4 regions of the Pseudophaeobacter sp. genome follow, and region 1 is predicted to be linked to each of the others. Evidence: riboswitches for the same ligand, from Rfam matches in the RefSeq annotation. Region 1 holds a riboswitch; each other region holds the start of a gene.

What was found. Region 1 has a riboswitch for cobalamin ahead of ACN0VH_RS06385 (CbtB domain-containing protein). Riboswitches for the same ligand answer to the same signal wherever they lie in the genome.
Region 2: linked by a shared signal. The riboswitch ahead of ACN0VH_RS11070 (aromatic ring-hydroxylating oxygenase subunit alpha) and the one ahead of ACN0VH_RS06385 (CbtB domain-containing protein) in region 1 are both predicted to bind cobalamin.
Region 3: linked by a shared signal. The riboswitch ahead of ACN0VH_RS09690 (hypothetical protein) and the one ahead of ACN0VH_RS06385 (CbtB domain-containing protein) in region 1 are both predicted to bind cobalamin.
Region 4: linked by a shared signal. The riboswitch ahead of ACN0VH_RS00705 (TonB-dependent receptor plug domain-containing protein) and the one ahead of ACN0VH_RS06385 (CbtB domain-containing protein) in region 1 are both predicted to bind cobalamin.

What each region holds. Positions count from the first base shown of each region.
Region 1 is NZ_JBLWXG010000001.1:1,339,024-1,343,333, reverse strand. Features, by position in the region: gene ACN0VH_RS06405 (DMT family transporter) at 1-782, shown strand, start outside; gene cobF (precorrin-6A synthase (deacetylating)) at 793-1,560, opposite strand; gene ACN0VH_RS06395 (hypothetical protein) at 1,743-2,243, opposite strand; gene ACN0VH_RS06390 (CbtA family protein) at 2,307-2,996, opposite strand; gene ACN0VH_RS06385 (CbtB domain-containing protein) at 3,001-3,171, opposite strand; cobalamin riboswitch at 3,207-3,426, opposite strand; gene ACN0VH_RS06380 (DUF1636 family protein) at 3,522-3,857, opposite strand; gene cobA (uroporphyrinogen-III C-methyltransferase) at 3,862-4,310, opposite strand, start outside.
Region 2 is NZ_JBLWXG010000004.1:56,627-60,936, forward strand. Features, by position in the region: gene ACN0VH_RS11065 (FAD-binding oxidoreductase) at 1-67, opposite strand, end outside; gene ACN0VH_RS11070 (aromatic ring-hydroxylating oxygenase subunit alpha) at 73-1,344, opposite strand; cobalamin riboswitch at 1,409-1,609, opposite strand; gene ACN0VH_RS11075 (thiamine pyrophosphate-binding protein) at 1,875-4,274, opposite strand; gene ACN0VH_RS11080 (methionine gamma-lyase) at 4,296-4,310, opposite strand, start outside.
Region 3 is NZ_JBLWXG010000003.1:232,923-237,232, forward strand. Features, by position in the region: gene ACN0VH_RS09675 (5'-nucleotidase C-terminal domain-containing protein) at 1-564, opposite strand, end outside; gene nudC (NAD(+) diphosphatase) at 867-1,853, shown strand; gene ACN0VH_RS09685 (SRPBCC family protein) at 1,922-2,389, shown strand; cobalamin riboswitch at 2,476-2,704, shown strand; gene ACN0VH_RS09690 (hypothetical protein) at 2,810-3,259, shown strand; gene ACN0VH_RS09695 (protein-tyrosine phosphatase family protein) at 3,256-3,774, opposite strand; gene ACN0VH_RS09700 (DNA polymerase III subunit gamma/tau) at 3,941-4,310, shown strand, end outside.
Region 4 is NZ_JBLWXG010000001.1:140,246-144,555, forward strand. Features, by position in the region: gene ACN0VH_RS00695 (FecCD family ABC transporter permease) at 1-151, opposite strand, end outside; gene ACN0VH_RS00700 (ABC transporter substrate-binding protein) at 148-984, opposite strand; gene ACN0VH_RS00705 (TonB-dependent receptor plug domain-containing protein) at 988-2,862, opposite strand; cobalamin riboswitch at 3,019-3,227, opposite strand; gene ACN0VH_RS00710 (N-acyl-D-amino-acid deacylase family protein) at 3,966-4,310, opposite strand, start outside.

The DNA.
Region 1 (4,310 bases):
CCCTGACCATGGCGGGGGCCAGCCCATTTTTCGTGGCCTGGTCGCGTTTTGCCGTGGCGGCGGTGGTGCTTCTCCCCTTTAGCGGCTTGCAAGCGGCAGAGCTGCGCGGGTTTCTTGATTGGCGTATCCTGTTGCGCGGTCTGCTGATCGCCACGGGCATCCTGTGCATTTTGACCGCGCTGCGTACCGAACCGATTGCCAATGTCTTCGGCGGTTTCTTTGTCGGGCCGATTGTGGCCTTTGCGCTGTCGGCACTGGTGCTGAAAGAGCGCGCTGATCCAAGCCGGGTGGCACTGTTGCTGGTCAGTTTTGGCGGTGTGCTTTTGGTGGTCAAGCCGGGGTTCGGCATGCAGGCCGGTATGGGGTTCGCCGTGCTGGCGGGCTGTTTCCATGGGTCTTACCTAGTGGCGACACGCAGCCTTGCAGGGCAGTACCGACCTCGGTTCTTGCTGATATCACAGTTGATTATTGGTGCTGTTGTGCTGCTGCCCTTTACCCTGGGGGCGCTGCCGCAAAGTCTGGGCCCAACGCAGATCGGGCTGGTCTTGATCAGCGCCCTTGGATCGGCGGCGGGGAATTTCCTTTTGGTGCTGGTCAACCGAACAACCCCTGCCAATATCGTGGCGCCACTGATCTACAGTCAGCTGCTGGCTGCCACGGTGCTGGGCGGTGTTGTCTTTGGCACCTGGCCCGATGGGGTGGCGCTCTTGGGGCTCTGCGTGATTATCCTGTCGGGACTGTCATCGCTGTGGCTGGCAGGGCGGCGCCTGGCGCAGCCTTGAACCCGGCGTTTTAAGCGGCGGAGGGCGTGCGGCGTAGCAGGTAGATATCCATGATCCAGCCGTGGTCAGCCCTTGCCCTGGCGCGGGTTTCGCAGATCTGGTCTGCCACCTCGCGCAACCTGCCAGAGATGCTGATCTGGTTTTCCATGCCAGCATAGGCTGACCACCAGATGTCAACGCCAGTGGGGTCGATCTTCTGGAATGAGCAGTCGCCATCCAGCATGATCACCAGGGTATCGGCACTGTCAGGCCAGCCGTTTTCGCGCAGCTGTCGCCCGGTGGTCACCGTAAAGGGTGCGCCAATCTCGTTCAGGGGGATGGCATGTGCGGCGGTCAGCGCCTGGATCGAGGTCACGCCGGGAATGACCTTTAGCGTGATATCCTGCGTGGCCTTCAGGCGCTCGGCGATGCGCATGGTGCTGTCATATAGCGACGGATCCCCCCAGACCAGAAAGCCAACCCTGACCTTGCCACCGGGGCAGTGGTCGCGGATGGTTTTGATCCAGACCTCGGCAATGGCATCGTGCCAGTGATCCACGCGGGCGGTGTAGTCCTGGATCGCGGGGTCGCGCACCGGCAGGGAAAATTCAACAATGCGCGGGCCGGGGGGCTGGATCACCTGGGCGCAGATCTGCTGGCGCAGCCCGGCGAGGTCGTCTTTGCCCGCGCCCTTATGCGGGATCAGGATCAGATCGCAGGCATTGAGCGCGGCGACTGCTTGCAGGGTCAGATGCTGCGGGTTGCCGGTGCCAATGCCAATGAGCGAAAGCTCGATCATGGCCGCCGTACTGTCATTGTTCATCTGTCGGGCTCCTGCCAAAAAGAAACACGGCCCGCTATGGCGCCGTGTTTCAGCATAATCAAGCCCGGATCCGGCGGCATCGCGGGATCGGGCCGCTTTGTATCGACTTCGCGTCAGGTCAGGCGGCAGACCAGGGCTGCAACCGGGGCACCAAGGGGTCAGGGGTTTTCAATGATCACGCTGTCAGCAATCGGATCTGTCTCGATCATCAGCGGGCTGTGGCTATTGGCGTTCAGCGCCACCGTGATTTCGACCTTGCCCTTGGGCAGATCGCCCAGATGCAGCCAGTTGCCATAGAGCCGCGTCAGCTTGCTGCCGTTGATATAGACATGGGCATGGCCTTCGCCGGGACGATCCGCGGTAGAGACGTGCTCGGGCGAGAAGAGGAAATTCTCTGTCGTGACCTGCAGGTTCCAGCCAGACATCGGGTCCTTGTGGACTTTGACTGCGATTTTCGGCGCGCTACTGCCCGCTGTGATCATCAGCGGCTGGCTATGCGCGTGGCCGAGGCTTTCCATCTGGTGCTCTGCGCCGCCGTGCTGCGCCGGGTCGCCGTGGTCGTGACCGGTGAAGGTGATGCCATTGCCGGCAGCGACAACAAAACCGATGCCACAGCCAAAGGTAAGCCCAATGGCAAAGAGTGCGAGGGAACGGGACATTCTTGATCCTTTGAAACAGAAACCTCCGCCGGTGGCGATGCGTCGGCGGAGGTCTTGTTGCGATTACGCTGCGGCGGTACGAGGCGCTTCCGACTGCCAGAAATAACCGGCGAAGGTGCCAAGCAGAACCCAGGCGGCCATGCCAACGCCAAGGGCGCGTGCGGCAAACAGCGCGCCGATCTCGGTTGGAACCGGACCGGTAAAGCTGTCTGGCTCCGGGGCACCAATCAGATGCGGCAGCAGCAACAGCGCCACGGCAATGGCATAAGAGACCAGATTGCCGCCAAAGGCGATGAGCCACATGGCAATGCCAGCAGCAGCCACGGTTGCTGTCCACCAGATCTGGCGGTCAAAAACATCGGCAGCGGCGACGCCGGGCACTTCTGGTGCCAGGGTCAAAGCTGGCGCCAGATGGAAGGTGACAAAACCTGCCAGCCCCCAGAGAATGCCCGCCCGTGCGGTGACAACATGGCCCTTGCTCTCGGCAAGTGACATCAGGGCAACCATGACCAGCGCATAGCCGGTGTAGGTCAACATGGTGAAAATGATGCTCAACCCGTCGCGCATGACGTCAAAGCCGGGCAGCTCCGGATGCGCCGAAACTGCGGCACCGCCAAAATGCACCAGCTCGCCGCTTTCATAAAGCTCGGCATGCAAAAGAACAGGCTGCACAAAAAGAAGCTGCAGCAGAGCGGTTATCAACCCTGCTGCAGCACCAGCGAACAACGCGCTGGTCAAGATACGGTTCATCATCTGCTTAGTGGCAGGGGAAGCCGGTTGCGTGACGGACGTCATGGGCCGCGTCATGCAGGGCAGAGGCCTGTACGTGACCGGTCAGGGTGACAATACCCAGGCCGAGGATCACGGCAAACAGAGCGGGTGCAAAACCAACGCCTGCAGCGGATTTGTTCAGTGTCTTTGTTGTCATCATTATTCTCCACGTCGTCACACCCGACGACAAAAGTTGCATTCCAATACATGGCCGGTCTCCTGACTCGCAGGTCACAGCGGTTTTTCCCCTTCCCGGTGGCCAGATTGGCCCCAGTGGATATGAAAAACCGCTCTCTGCTCACAGTCGCGGGGGCGGTTGAGGGTGTGGCGCCGCGATTTGGTCCGCCATTCCTCATTCCCGTTTCAGCCCTGATGCTTTGCACCGTTGGACACCATGTTCATTTGTTGTGCCCTTTGTCACACCGCCCGGTCAAGTTGGAAACCGTCCTGCATGGGCAAAGATGCGACTTTTCGGCGGGCAGGGTGATTTTGCCCCTGTTGCAGGATCTAGTCCAGATCCGCCGGGATTCGCGCGATGGCCTTCATCCGCAGCGCTCCCAGAGGGCGGGCATCTGCCAGGGTGCCATCTGCGCTTTCGTCAAAGAGCCGCAAAAAGACGACGATATCTGGCAGGTCCGCTGCGGTGATCTCGCCAAAGAGATAGGCCGTCTTGCCGCTTTGCCGTACCGCAAGGGTCTGCGGGCGTGTGCAGCCGGACATGCAGTCCACCTCCTGCACCCGCGCCGCGATCCCGGCCTGTTTCAAGGCCTCTGTCAGGCGAAGGGGCAGGGCCAGATCGGCGCTCCGGCAACTCCGGCAGAGGGTCAGGGTCGGCTGCGGCACCGGCTCAGCCTCTCGGGGTCAGATCGGTATCGGCCAGCGGGCCGTAGAGTATGAGAACCGGCGCAGTGGTTTCCATCGCACGCAGAACCTGTGGCAATTCACCCACCGTATGGCAGCTGAGTTCCTGTTCGGGTGTGGATACCCCCAATGCCACCAGCGCATGGGTTTCAGGTGGCAAACCGGCTTCGACCAGCTTTTCCGCCAGGGCGGCAAAGGTGCGTTTGCCCATATAGACAACCGTGGTGGCATCAGGGTCGGCCAGTGCCGCCATGTTGAGGCTATCTGGCAGGCCACCGGTGACGTCGTGACCGGTGATGAACTGCATACGGCGCGCCGTCAGCCGCCGGGTCAGCGGGATATTGGCCGCCGCCGCCGCCGCCGAAGCGGCCGTTACACCAGGCACGATCTCAAACGCGATACCGGCGGCCCGTAGCGCAGTGATTTCTTCTTCCA
Region 2 (4,310 bases), on a different contig from region 1:
CCACTGAAACACATTCCAGTGTTTCCCCATCTTTCCAAACGCCTGCGGCTGAATAGAGGTCTTTCATATCGTTTACTCCGCCGCCACGGCATCAGGTGCCAGGCGATCTGTCAATGTGGTGCAATACCACTCTACAAACTGTAGTACTCCGGTCTCTTGCGTTCCCGAATAGGGGCCGGGCGCATAGGCTGGGCTGTTGATGCCTTGTTGATTGTTTTCGACAACCTCCCGGTCTTCTTCATTCGTGGCGATCCAGACCTCTGTCAGGCGTTTCAGATCATAGTCGACACCTTCGACCGCGTCTTTGTGGACCAGCCATTTGGTGGTCACCTCAGTTTCGGTCGCGCTGATCGGCGTGACACGGAAGACAATGGAATGGTCCGCAAGGAAATGGTTCCAGGTTGTGGGATAGTGAAACTTCAGCAGTGCCCCGGCATCGGCAAAGGGGGCGTGCCCCATCCCGCGACGCACAGCGGCTTTGCCGTTCATCGTATAGCTTTCGGCACCTTGCTTCAGCGGCATGCGTGCCAGCCGGTACTGTCCGTCACCATCAAGGCGAAAGTGAGAGGGCAGCCCCGCAGCTTCACAACGGTCAAAATGCGCCTGCAGATGCGCTGGTGTATTGCCGTCTTCGATACCGGTTACAGCAGGGTCATCCGGGAAAGTCCTGCAAAGTGCCGGGTGGTTACCGCCGCAATGGTAACATTCGCGGTTATTTTCCCAGACCAGTTTCCAGTTGCCGTTTTCAACGATTGAGCTCTCGAAGGCGACTTTGGCATTTCCCAGATCATGCGGCTCTAGATAGGGGCGGGCGACTTCAGCAAAGCTATCAAAATCAGGGGCCTCGTCCGCCAGGCAGATATAGACCAGCCCTGCCAGTTCGCGGCAATGCACCGTTTTCAAACCATGCTGCCTGGGGTCAAAATCAGGCCCCATATCGCGGGCCCAGAGCAAAGATCCATCAAGCTCATAGGTCCATTGGTGATAGGGGCAGACCAATTTGGGGGCGTTTCCCTTGGCCGCCTTGCAAATGATAGAACCACGGTGGCGGCAAGTGTTGTGGAAGGCCCGAATCAGATTGTCAGCGCCCCGCACGATAACTACGCGATAGGCCCCTACGTTATAGGTGACGTAGTCGCCGGGTTTGGCCAATTCACAGGCCGCAATTGCAAACAGCCAATCGCGGTAGTGGATGTTCTCCAGGTCGGCCTGAAAGATTTCGGGGTCGGTGTAGAACGCCTGTTCCAAGGTATGTTTCGGTTTTCGGCGGGCAATTAGGCTTTGAATAGTGTTCACTTCTGGCTCTCCTGCCGCGCCCCGCGGCCTTGCTTGGGCAGATGACATGGGAGAACAGTTCGGAGGCGCGCGAGGAACACGTCCGGAATCTGTGCCCCCACCGCCACCCGCGGTTTGACATATCTGCAAGGCTGGTTTCCGGACTTGGAAGAGGCTTTCACCGGGTAGCGGCACCTTCCCGGGATCCTCGTCCCAGTGGTGATAGCCGAACCTGATCTTCCTTACCGTTGCGGGGGCAGTGTCGGGTTTTCACCGACTTCCCAATTCTCTGCCGCCCGCGCGGGACGGCAGCACCTTGCCGGGACAGACTAGATCGCAAGCGCCGGATTTCTGAGTTGCGAACGACTTCTTTAGGTCCAAAACCGTACTGCCATGCAAAAGCTGCAACATGGCCGCCGCAGGCAACGAAGCAGGGCTTGCCATGCCCAAAAAGCGAAGGTTGATGCCCCATGCAACGAATGCTGCGCCGATGCGGGGGCATTGGGAAGACCGAGAGCGGGGAGGGGGCTGGCCGAAGATTTGCCATCCGGGATGGCCCCGTCATCGCCCAACTGTTGCTGGCGTGGCCTACCGCTCTATCAGGCGTTGCTGAGCGGTAAACCAGACGCGTTCTGGTGTATGTTTCTGCCAGTGGTTAGGCCATTGACCTTTTCGACAATGGCGGCAGCATCAATGCCATGATGACTATAGAGATCGCCAATCGTACCGGTCTGACCAAAATGTTCCACACCCAGCGGAATGGTCTGGTGCCCCGCAACCGACCCCAGCCAAGACAGGGTTGCCGGGTGACCGTCGATCACGGTGATGATTTTGCAATGCGGCGGCAGGGCAGACATGAGAGTTTCGATATGAGACTGCGCATCAGCAGCGCCGCGCGACCGCACCCGTTGCGCCGCAGTCCAGCCCGCATTCAAACGGTCAGCCGAGGTAACGGCGAGAACGCCCACATCCCGCCGGGCCTCGCCAATCATCCCTGCAGCCTTGATCGCTTCGGGCGCGACGGCGCCCTGGTAGGCAATCACGACATCGCAATTCGGCCCCGGCCTGCGCAGCCAGTAGGCGCCATCAATGGCCCCCTGGCGGAAATCATCGTCGACCCGCTTGCCGGGCTGTTCGATCGGGTTGGTGGACAGGCGCAAATAGACAGAGCCGCCGGTTTCGTCGCGCAGCCAGGTGCGCTCATCCGGGTCGCCTTCGCCGTCGCGCTGAAGGTAGTCAAAGGCCCATTGCATGATCACCGCCAATTCATCCGCAAAAGCAGGTTCAAAAGCGGCGAGACCGTCCTGGCTCATCCCGATCAGCGGCGTGCCGACTGACTGGTGGGCACCACCTTCAGGTGCCAGGGTAATGCCTGACGGCGTCCCCACCAGAATGAAACGGGCATCCTGGTAGCAGGCATAGTTCAGCGCATCCAGGCCGCGGGCAACAAAAGGGTCATAGACCGTGCCAATAGGGATCAGGCGCTTGCCGAACAGCGAATGTGACAGGCCCGCCGCCCCCAATAACAGCATCAGGTTCATTTCTGCGATGCCCAGTTCGATATGCTGTCCCTGCGGCGTGAATTCCCATTTCGCGGTCGAAGGGATGCGGTGTTCGATGAAGGCGTCGGCCTGTTCTGCCCGGCCAAATAGTTTGCGCCGGTTCACCCAGGGGCCCAGGTTTGTCGTGCCGGTCACATCAGGCGATGTGGTCACGATCCGCTCGGCCAGCGGGCTGTCACCTTTGGACAGATCATCGAGGATCTTGCCAAAGGCCATCTGTGTCGAAGTATCGCGGGCGGTGTCAATTTCAAGGCTGGGCACAGCCAGTTTGATATCCTGAAAACGACGTCTGCCCTGCGCAAAGAAGGCCACCTGGGACAGGAACTCTTGCAGGGCCTTGGGATCTTCAACGGTGGCCATCGGATCCCATTCTTCCCCTTCTCTCACCCCCATGTGCGCCTGCCACTGGGCAAATTGGCTGGTATTCATCAGCCCGCCGTGATTGTCCTTGTGCCCGGCAATCGGGGTGCCCCAGCCTTTGATGGTATAGGCAAGAAAACAGGTTGGGCGGTCATGGTCGATCGCCTGAAAGGTCTGGGCCATCGTTTCAACGCAGTTGCCGCCGAGGTTTTCCATCAGCGCCGCCAGTGCCGCATCATCGCGCCGTTCGATCAGCGCCGATACCGCGCCCTGATCGCCCAGATCCTCCAACAGCCGTTTGCGCCAGACCGCGCCGCCCATGAAGGTCAGCGCCGCGTATTCCTGGTTCGGGCAGGCATCAATCCAATCGCGCAGGCGGTCGCCGCCCGGTTCTTCAAAGGCGGCCCGCTGCAAGGCGCCGTGCTTTACCCGCACCACATCCCAGCCAAAGGCATCAAAGATTTTCTCGACCCGTTCAAACAGGCCCTCGCGCACGATCCCGTCCAGGGACTGGCGGTTATAGTCGATGATCCACCAGGTATTGCGCAGATCGTTTTTCCAGCCTTCCTGTAGCGCCTCGTAGATGTTGCCTTCGTCCAGTTCAGCATCACCGACCAGTGCCACCATCCGGCCCATCGGCGCGTCCTCGCCCCAGCGTTTGGCCTTGATATAATCCTGAATGATCGAGGCAAAGGAGGTGATCGCCACCCCAAGCCCAACCGACCCGGTGGAGAAATCGACATCATCGATATCCTTGGTCCGGCTGGGATAAGACTGCACCCCGCCAAAGCCCCGGAAGTTTTCCATCTTTTCTTGGGTTTGGTTGCCCATCAGATACTGCAGCGCATGAAAAACCGGAGAGGCATGGGGTTTCACCGCGACCCGGTCCTCGGGTTTCAGCGTCGAGAAGTAGAGCGCGGTCATGATCGACACCATCGAAGCCGATGAGGCCTGATGACCGCCAACCTTGATCCCGTCCACCTTCGGGCGCAGGTGATTGGCGTGATGGATCATCCAGTGAGAGAGCCACAACAGACGCTGTTCAATGGTCTTCAGGTGGGTCATATCGTTGTGCATGGCTCTCTCCTTGTTCGGGGCTTATTCGGCAGCGTA
Region 3 (4,310 bases), on a different contig from region 1:
CAATACGCCCACCCGCACCGGTGGCGCATCCGGCAGGGCCGCAAACCGGCGCTCCAGTATGCATGTTTTGACAAAGGGCAGGTCTTGGCCCGGCACAACCGGGTGCATATTGGAGCAGACCACCGCACAGGGGGCATCGCGCAAGATGGCCTTCAAGACAGGCAGGCCAAAGTTGAAATCATGGTTGCCCAGACCAAGCACATCGTAATCCAGCGCTGCAAACGCCGCCATCAAAGGATGGGGCCCAGTGGTTACATCCCCCGAGCTGCCATCCGGCGCCGGCATCGCTGCCTCACCCAACGGAGAGCCCTGCAGGGCATCACCGTTGTCCAGCAGCAATGCGACCCCGCCGCAGGCCTCTGCTTCGCGGCGCGCCTCGCCAATCAGGCTGGAAATCCGGGACAGGCCAACACCCGGATCGGGGCGATCAGCAAAATAGTCATGGCTCAGCAGGTTGCAGTGCAGATCGGTTGTCGCAAGGATGCGCAATAGGCCAGAGCCTTCCTCTGCCCCTTCATCCAAGAGGTCAGAACCTACAGATGTAGATGCCGTAAACGCTGTCATACCGCTGAATTCGCAGCTGTCACTGCCCGCTCCAATCCGTGCTTTATCCGCCCCCCGCTGAGGGGTCTCACCTTTGAATCAGCGTTTCGCAGGTTTGCAAAGGCACCAAATGCCCCATCTTAGATAAAATGTCGCCAAGTTGCAGGTCAGCTAGCCGCCAAACACCCAAAGTCAAGACAGACCGGAACGGGCAAGAACCGCCCAAAACGCGGAACCTGCGCGAATTTTCTGTCAGATCGGCTGGCCTTTCGCGCCGCAAGGGGGCATCACAATGCACAACAGGCCAGCACAGGGGGCAAGGAATGAAACGTGCAGAACAGGTAACCTTTGGGGGTGGCGGCGGGTTAGATCGCAAGGCACAGCTGCGCGAAGACCCCACCGCGTTGGCCCTGGCCTGGGGCGCTGCAACCACGCAGGTTCTGTTAACCTGGCGCGGCAAGGTTCTGAGCCAGCGTTCGGATCCGGCGCGCGGCCCGGACGGCCTGGCCTGGGTTGACACAGACCACCCTGTGGCTGCGGCCTACCAAGACAGCGCCCTTTATTTGGGGGCGGATCCCAGCGGCGCTGATCTATTTGCCTGCGATCTGGGCAACTGGCATCCTGATGCACTGGACGAAATGGCACTGGCCAGTTTTGCCGATCTCAGCGAGCAGCAGCATCCCGACCTGCCAACCGGCCATGTCTTTGCCGAGCTGCGCCGGATCATGGCCCGGCTCACCCCGCTGGAGGCCGAACTGGCCGCCACCGCCAAGGCGCTGCTGTCCTGGCATCAATCGCACCCGTTCTGCGCCCGCTGCGGCAGCAAAACCCAGATCACCCAGAGCGGCTGGCAACGCCAATGCCCGGACTGCAAGGCGCTACATTTCCCCCGTACCGACCCGGTTGTCATCATGTTGATCACCCAGGGCGAAGAGGTGTTGATGGGCCGTTCTCCGGGCTGGCCTGCCGGGATGTATTCACTGCTGGCCGGATTTGTTGAACCCGGCGAAACGCTAGAGGCTGCCGTGCGGCGCGAAGTCCTGGAGGAGACCGGCGTCACCGTGGCCGAGGTTGGCTATCTGTCCAGCCAGCCCTGGCCCTTTCCCATGTCCCTGATGTTTGGCTGCCAGGGGCGCGCCACCAGCCGCGACATCACCATTGACCCCAAAGAGATCGAAGATGCGCTCTGGGTCAGCCGCCAAGAGATGATGACGGTCTTCGCTGGCGACCACCCAAAGATGCATGCCGCGAGAAAAGGTTCAATTGCGCATTTTCTTCTGGAAAACTGGCTTGCAGACACCTTGGATTAAGAAGATGATTCTACCATCAAAATTCGACAAGACACCCTGAGGGCTGGCCAAGCGCCAGAAGGCATAGCATGGAATTATCAAGCAATGAGGACGTCGATGCGCCCCTCTCTGACGTCTTTGACGCACTTTCTGATTTTGGCAATTTCGAACGCTCGGCGATCCGGCGTGGCATCGAAGTCCAGCGGCTGAGCAACGACAGCACGCCGCAGGTTGGCCTGGCCTGGGATCTGCGGGCAGATTTTCGCGGCAAGCCACGCGAAGTCCACCTGGAACTTGCCACCTATGAGCCAGCAACACTGATTGGCCTGAACGGCGACAGCAACAGCCTGACAGGTCAGGGCCAGATCGAACTTATGGCGCTGTCACCAAAGCGCACCCGCATTTCGGTCAAGGTGAAGCTAAAGGCCAAGACCCTGTCAGGGCGACTGCTGCTGCAATCCCTGAAACTGGCCCGCGCCAAGGTCAACCGCCGTTTTCGCCACCGGGTGGCGGAATTTGCCAGCCTTACCGAAGACCGGCTGAACCATACCGCCTAGGTCCAATTACGTCAGCTCTGCCATCCTGTCAGCGCCGCCAATTCCTGCCCCGCTGCAAATGGCGATTGACGACTCATCCCTGACGGCGTTAGCGGTGAAGGGATGGTTCTCGAGGCGCATGATTTTGTGTCCGGGATGAAAAGGGAACGTGGTGCGGCATGGGTTTTATACCTTTGCCAATTCCACGACTGCCCCCGCAACTGTAGGCGGTGAGCGCTTCGGATAAACCACTGGCACGGGGCACGCCCCAGCCGGGAAGGACCGAACCCGCAACGACCCGCAAGTCAGGAGACCTGCCATCGCATGGAAACTCGAAACTGGACGGGGAGTCCGGGCGGGTGTCAGCGTTGGCTAGGCGATCATCGCCTAGGGAAAATGCTGACCCTCTCGCGCCTTCCTGCCCCGCGCGGAGGGCGCATTATGACAGCGACATCAACCAAAGCGGCCGTGCAACCGGCCCGCAGCAAAACACCCAGCGATATCGGCCAAGGCCATGCCGATCACACCAGCCAAAGCCTTTGCCTGCATACAGGGGGCCCCTGCCCGGCCCTGGCCCGTATGGTCACCGCCCTCACCGGGGCGCTGGACAAGGCCCGCCCGGTAACCACACCTGAATTTGAGCTCAGCGGTGAAAGCAAGCTAGAGGGCTGCCCCCGGACCTGCGATGCACGTTTTGTCGCCAGCCATCACCGCATTCGCGTCTTTTGCGACGTGCCCCCTGCGGCAGAAATCTCGGCGCTGGACAGATTTGCCGATGCCTTTCTGGCCCCAGCCCAAGCGGACTTTCCCCTTGTCGCAAGCACATTGCCACACCGTCCCTGCGCCTTGGCGCAAGTGCTGACAAATCCTATGGTTCCCGAACCGGCCTAGGGGCCAGCGCCGGTCACCGCCCAATGCATCTGCGGCTCTGTCTCGACAGCACAGGGCCGCACCGCCCGCAACCGCTGCAACGCTTGATCCGGCGGCTCGCCCGCCTCAATCATCAGCCGCAGCACCACCATCCCCGACCGGCCGCAGCCACCCCGGCAATGTACCAGAACCCGCCCTCCGCCGCGCAGTGCCTGGCGTGCAAGGGTGCTGATCCCGGGCCACTGGTTCAGCATATCCGGCGTTGGTGGTGCATAGTCCGGCACCGGCAAATGCTGCCAGCGGCAACCCATGGCCTGAATATCCTGCCCCAGACTCGCGGCACCTGCGGCAAGATGTTCCACATCGGTGGTCATCGAAATCACCAACCCCGGCTGCCAGTCATGCAGATGCGCCATATCCCCCTGAAAATCACCTCCCGCCCCCGGCAAAGGACAGAGCGCAAGAATACCCTCACCCACGCTGAGCGCGTGCAGGGTCAGCGGCGTCACATCACGGCAACTGATTTCGTCATCCATGGCCGGGCCTCCTGTCGGGCGGGCAGCTGCACAAGCAGATCACAACGATCTGAACCAAAAGACTGGCCTGCGTCCCGGCATTGGTCAACAGCGGTGGACGAAGCCCCTCTGCCCGCGTACCTTGCCCCACGCGCGATCCCGCCCATCCGAATCCGGCAAGAGACCTATGAACGATAGCACAAGCGACAGCAGCCAATCCCAGTATCAAGTCTTGGCGCGCAAATACCGCCCCGAGACATTTGCCGATCTGGTCGGCCAGGATGCCATGGTCAGAACGCTGAAAAATGCGTTTGAAACCAACCGGATCGCCCAAGCCTTTATTATGACGGGTATTCGCGGCACCGGCAAAACAACCACCGCGCGCATCATTGCCAAGGGCATGAACTGCATCGGTCCCGATGGCTCCGGCCAACCCACCACAGAGCCCTGTGGCCAGTGTGAACACTGCACCGCCATCATGGAAGGCCGCCATGTCGATGTGATGGAAATGGATGCCGCAAGCCGTACCGGGGTTGGCGATATTCGCGAAATCATTG
Region 4 (4,310 bases), 1.2 Mb from region 1:
TTTCACGCATCACCAGGGTGAGCGGGCCATAGCTTTTGTCGAACAGCGCCGCCAGGCTTTCACCGATACCCACATCCGCGGGCCCCAGGGTGAGCGAGATCAGAAACAGCGCCAGCATCGCTGCGGTCAGCGTCAGCATCAGACGGGTCATTCCCGGTCCTCCTTATCCAAAAACAGGCGGCGCTCTTCGGCCAGTGTTTCCACTGCGCGCAGCACATGCGGGGTGCCGCAGACCCAGTCGGCATCGCGCATCTGCCCGGCGCCACTGCGGGCGGCCAGATGGCGCACCACCGGATGCGCTAGATTTTCCTCGCTGCGCGCGGCGCGTGGATAGGGCGAGGTTCCGATCAGAAATTCGGGTTCTGACATGGCGAGCAGTTCCAGGGGCATGCGGCCGGAGCGCCCATAGCCCAGCTCATCCGCGATATTGCGCAGCCCCGCCGCGCGCAGGATCTGTCCTGCCAGCGACATGCTGCCAGAGGTGAACCCGTTGGCGGCATAAAGCGCCGCGCGCGGCCGCTCCGGCCCGACTTGCTCCTGCGTTGCCAGCCGCTGGTCGTAGTCTGCCAGCAATGCGCGGGCCGCCTCTTCGCGACCCAGCACCTCACCCATCTGCTCGATACGTGCGCGGACATCCTGCAGTGAGTTGGCGGGCTGAAACACCACCACCGGAATGCCAAGACGGCGCAGCATTTCCGTGGTGGCCACTGTCGAATAGGCACCGGCAATCACCAGATCGGGCTGCAGCAAATATATTTCTTCCGCCAGCCCATGGTTGACGGGGTAGGCCAGGGCGTGTTCCGCCATGGCCGAGGCGCGTGTGTCCCGCGCGATGTAGGAAACCGATGCCAACTGGCCGGGCGCTGCAAGCAGCATTGCCAGCTGGTCGGTGCAGAGGTTCATCGACACCACGCGGGACGGCCCGGCAAATGCACCGGTGGCGGCCCACAGAAGGGCCAGGGCTATGCCGGACAGTTTGCGCATGGATCAGAACGTTGATTCCAAACCAACATAGAGCGCACGGCCGCGTTTGGCGTACCCCCAAACGTCGGAATACTCTTTGTCGAACAGGTTGGTGACACGACCGGTCAGGGTGACCTGATCGGTGAGGTCATATCGAGCCGCGACGTCCACGGTCACATAGCTCGGCATCTCCACCACCGGATACGGCCAGGCGCCGAAAAACTGCGTATCGTAGTTCCCGGTCACATAGCGCAGATCGGCGTTCACGCTGCCACGTGCGTTCATGAACTGATGCGTCGCGCTTAGCAGCAATTCGTGCTTGGGACGGCGCACCTCGACGGAGCCATCGGCGTTTGATGCGTCCAGGTAGGTGTATGCCAGACGGAAAGTCAGATCATCGGTGGCTTTGATGTCACCGGCGATTTCGACACCGCGGCGCTTGGCCTTTTCAGTTCGGTTGCGATAGGTGTTCATGCCCAGACCGGTGTCGAAATACCATTCGATTTCGTCTGTCAGGTTTTCGCGAAACATGGTGACGTCAACCAGACCACGGCCTTGCAGGAACGGCACTTCGACGCCCAAGTCAAAGCTGCGGTTTTTCTCAGGCGCTAGGTTCGGATTGCCAACAGTGCCAGACGAACTGCCAAACAGCTCGAAGAAGGATGGGTCGACGCTGCCTTCACCCGCCGACGCGTGCAGGCGAACGCCGTTGCCAAACACATAGGCGGCGCCGACGTTCCAGGTGGTGTCATCGTCGAATGAGCTGTTGTTGTCACGCCGCAGCCCGCCCTGAACGCTCAAGCCATTATTGAACGATCCACGATATTCCACCGCAAAAGATGTCCGGTCAGGTCGGTAGTCTGGGTTGGAGTTCGACCGTTTCTGAGTATTTTCAGCGATCACGTTCACGATCTGGTTGGCGTCTTCCAGTGTCGCACTGTCCAGCGCGAAGCTCAGTAGATAACGCACCGATTTCCGGTCCGCCTGAGAAAAGCGGCCAGCGCTGGATAGGCTTTCGAAGTCGCTGTAATCGTAGGACAGGCGGTGTTTCATGCGTCCGCCCAACATTGCGTATTCGGCAAATATACTGGCGAGCCGCTCGGTGCGCTCGGAGGTTGCAGTGGGGTCGTCGGTGACGCTTTGATCAACCGTCACAGCCGAGTAGTTTTGCGGATCGCTGTCGTACTCCTCTTCGGAATGGCGGAAGGAGAAGCCAAGCTGCAAATCTTCCGACACCAAATAGTCGCCGGTCAGGTTGATGGTACTGCGCTCAATCCCGTCTTTTTCGCCGCCACTGCCGGAGATGTCATAGCCGCGATCGTTCAGGTGTGACAGACCGACCGCCAGGCCGCCGCGTTCATTGCGCATTGAATAGCGCCCCGCGACCGAGGTTGCGTCACCACCTTCGATTTTGCCAAACAGCTCGCGACCGATGGCACCCTTCTTGGTGATGATATTGATGACACCCGACGACGCGCTGGATCCGTAGAACACCGATTGCGGGCCGCGCAGAACTTCGATGCGTTCGATATTGGCGGTTTCCAGGCCCGACAGGATGTATTCGTCATTCCCAGCCGATGCAGGAACGCCGTCGATCAGTATCAGTGTATTGTTGCCTTCACCGCCGCGGATGCGGATCTGAGTGAAATTGTCGCCAGAACCGTTGACCGAAATACCGGGCACCGCGCGCAGCGCGTCCTGAACGGTCAGAATGCCGCGTTCTTCGATTTCTTCGCTCGTCAGGACCGAAGCTGAGCGGCCGTATTTCTGGGCCTCGACCGGCGTAAAGCCGCCGGAGACGATGATCTCTCCCAGATCGGTGACGACGTCATCCTGGGCGATTACGATTGCTGGTGCGGCGGCCAGAGCCGCAGCCAATGACAGGCTTGCCTTGCGCATATTCCATTCCTCCCGACCCGCGCAACAAGCACAGGCCAAGTGACTGCCAAAGCGGGCAGTGTATTCGGGTTTGGTCTTTGAAAGGCATTGCCTCCGCAGACAGTGAAAACTGCCACCACTACGGAAATCCGTTATCTACAGCGCGCCCCGCACCGGGATAGGGTGATCATCCTGGCAGGTCTCCTGACTTGCGGGTCGAGGCTTTGCCGCACCTTCCCGCCCCTCGGGGCAGTGGCATCTCGCAGCATTGCTCTCCGCTCACAGTTGCGGGGGCAGTCACGGATTCGGCGCCTGTTGGCTACACCTCACCGTGTTCCCTATTAACCGGGTGGTTTCCCAGCCGGACCAGAATTGCCGGAACTTATGCAAGTTGAGCTTTTTTTGTCAAGCGCCAATGTCTCACTGGCCGCCTTGGATGCGGCTCCAAAAGGCTGCTTCCCCAGTAGGTTAGGTTTTGTCTATTTCATTTGCTGATCGGAGAGGTCGCTTGGCGACGAGAAATTCTGATGAGCTGATGTCGGTTGGCGTTGATAACTGCAAATAAGTCTTTCATTTGATTGGGTTCGGCAAGGGGGGCGGTCTTGTTACGCAGGAAGATCAAGCGGCTGCCGCTGGTGGCAACGTTCCGGAAATTGCCACTCTGCATTGTCGGCTTGGAAGCCTGCCTGAGCACACATTTTGTGCGCCGGACTTTGAGCGGGATGGGGTTTTTGCCCCGGATCATTCCAGCGATATATGTGAATCCGTTCAATAAGGCGAACAGAACGGCGACAACGACGCCGAGGTAATTACGGAAGCCGCCCGGCGTTCCAACCTGAAGGCGTCGACTATGGCTTGCTGCAGCATATCCTCCATATTGGCTCGCTCAGACATACCCTGCCTCTCTGAGCTGAACCGCATCGATACCGGGAGGCTCAGGCATTTCTGACAATGCTGCCGCCCGGGCTTCTTTGAGGAGGCAGGTTTCTTCTACCTGGGGAGATGCAGGATCACTTTCCGCGAAATGCGCGGCCTTGACGCTACCAAAGTCGTGAACATTCTCGAGCGTGAGAAGCGAGAGCAGGGCAGATGCGGCGCGTACCGGGCGCGCAGTGCGAGGCCTGTCACAGCACTGCCCCGGCTCTGGCGCCGGTATGGCCGCCTGCACACCAGCTTTCGCGGCCATTGACAAAGACCAGGTCGATACCTTCCGCAGGGCGGGTGGGGTGCGTGTAATCGTTGCCTTCACGGATGGAGGCGGCATCAAAGACCACTAGGTCCGCATACATACCTTTGGCGATGCGGCCCCGATCCTGTAGCCCAAAGCGGTCGGCGGGCATCGAGGTCATGCGTTTGATGCCAGTTTCAAGGTCAAAGACCCCTGTGTCGCGGACATAATGCCCAAGAACCCGCGGGAAGGTGCCCCAGACACGTGGGTGCGGATGGCTGCCACGGGCGATCCCATCTGA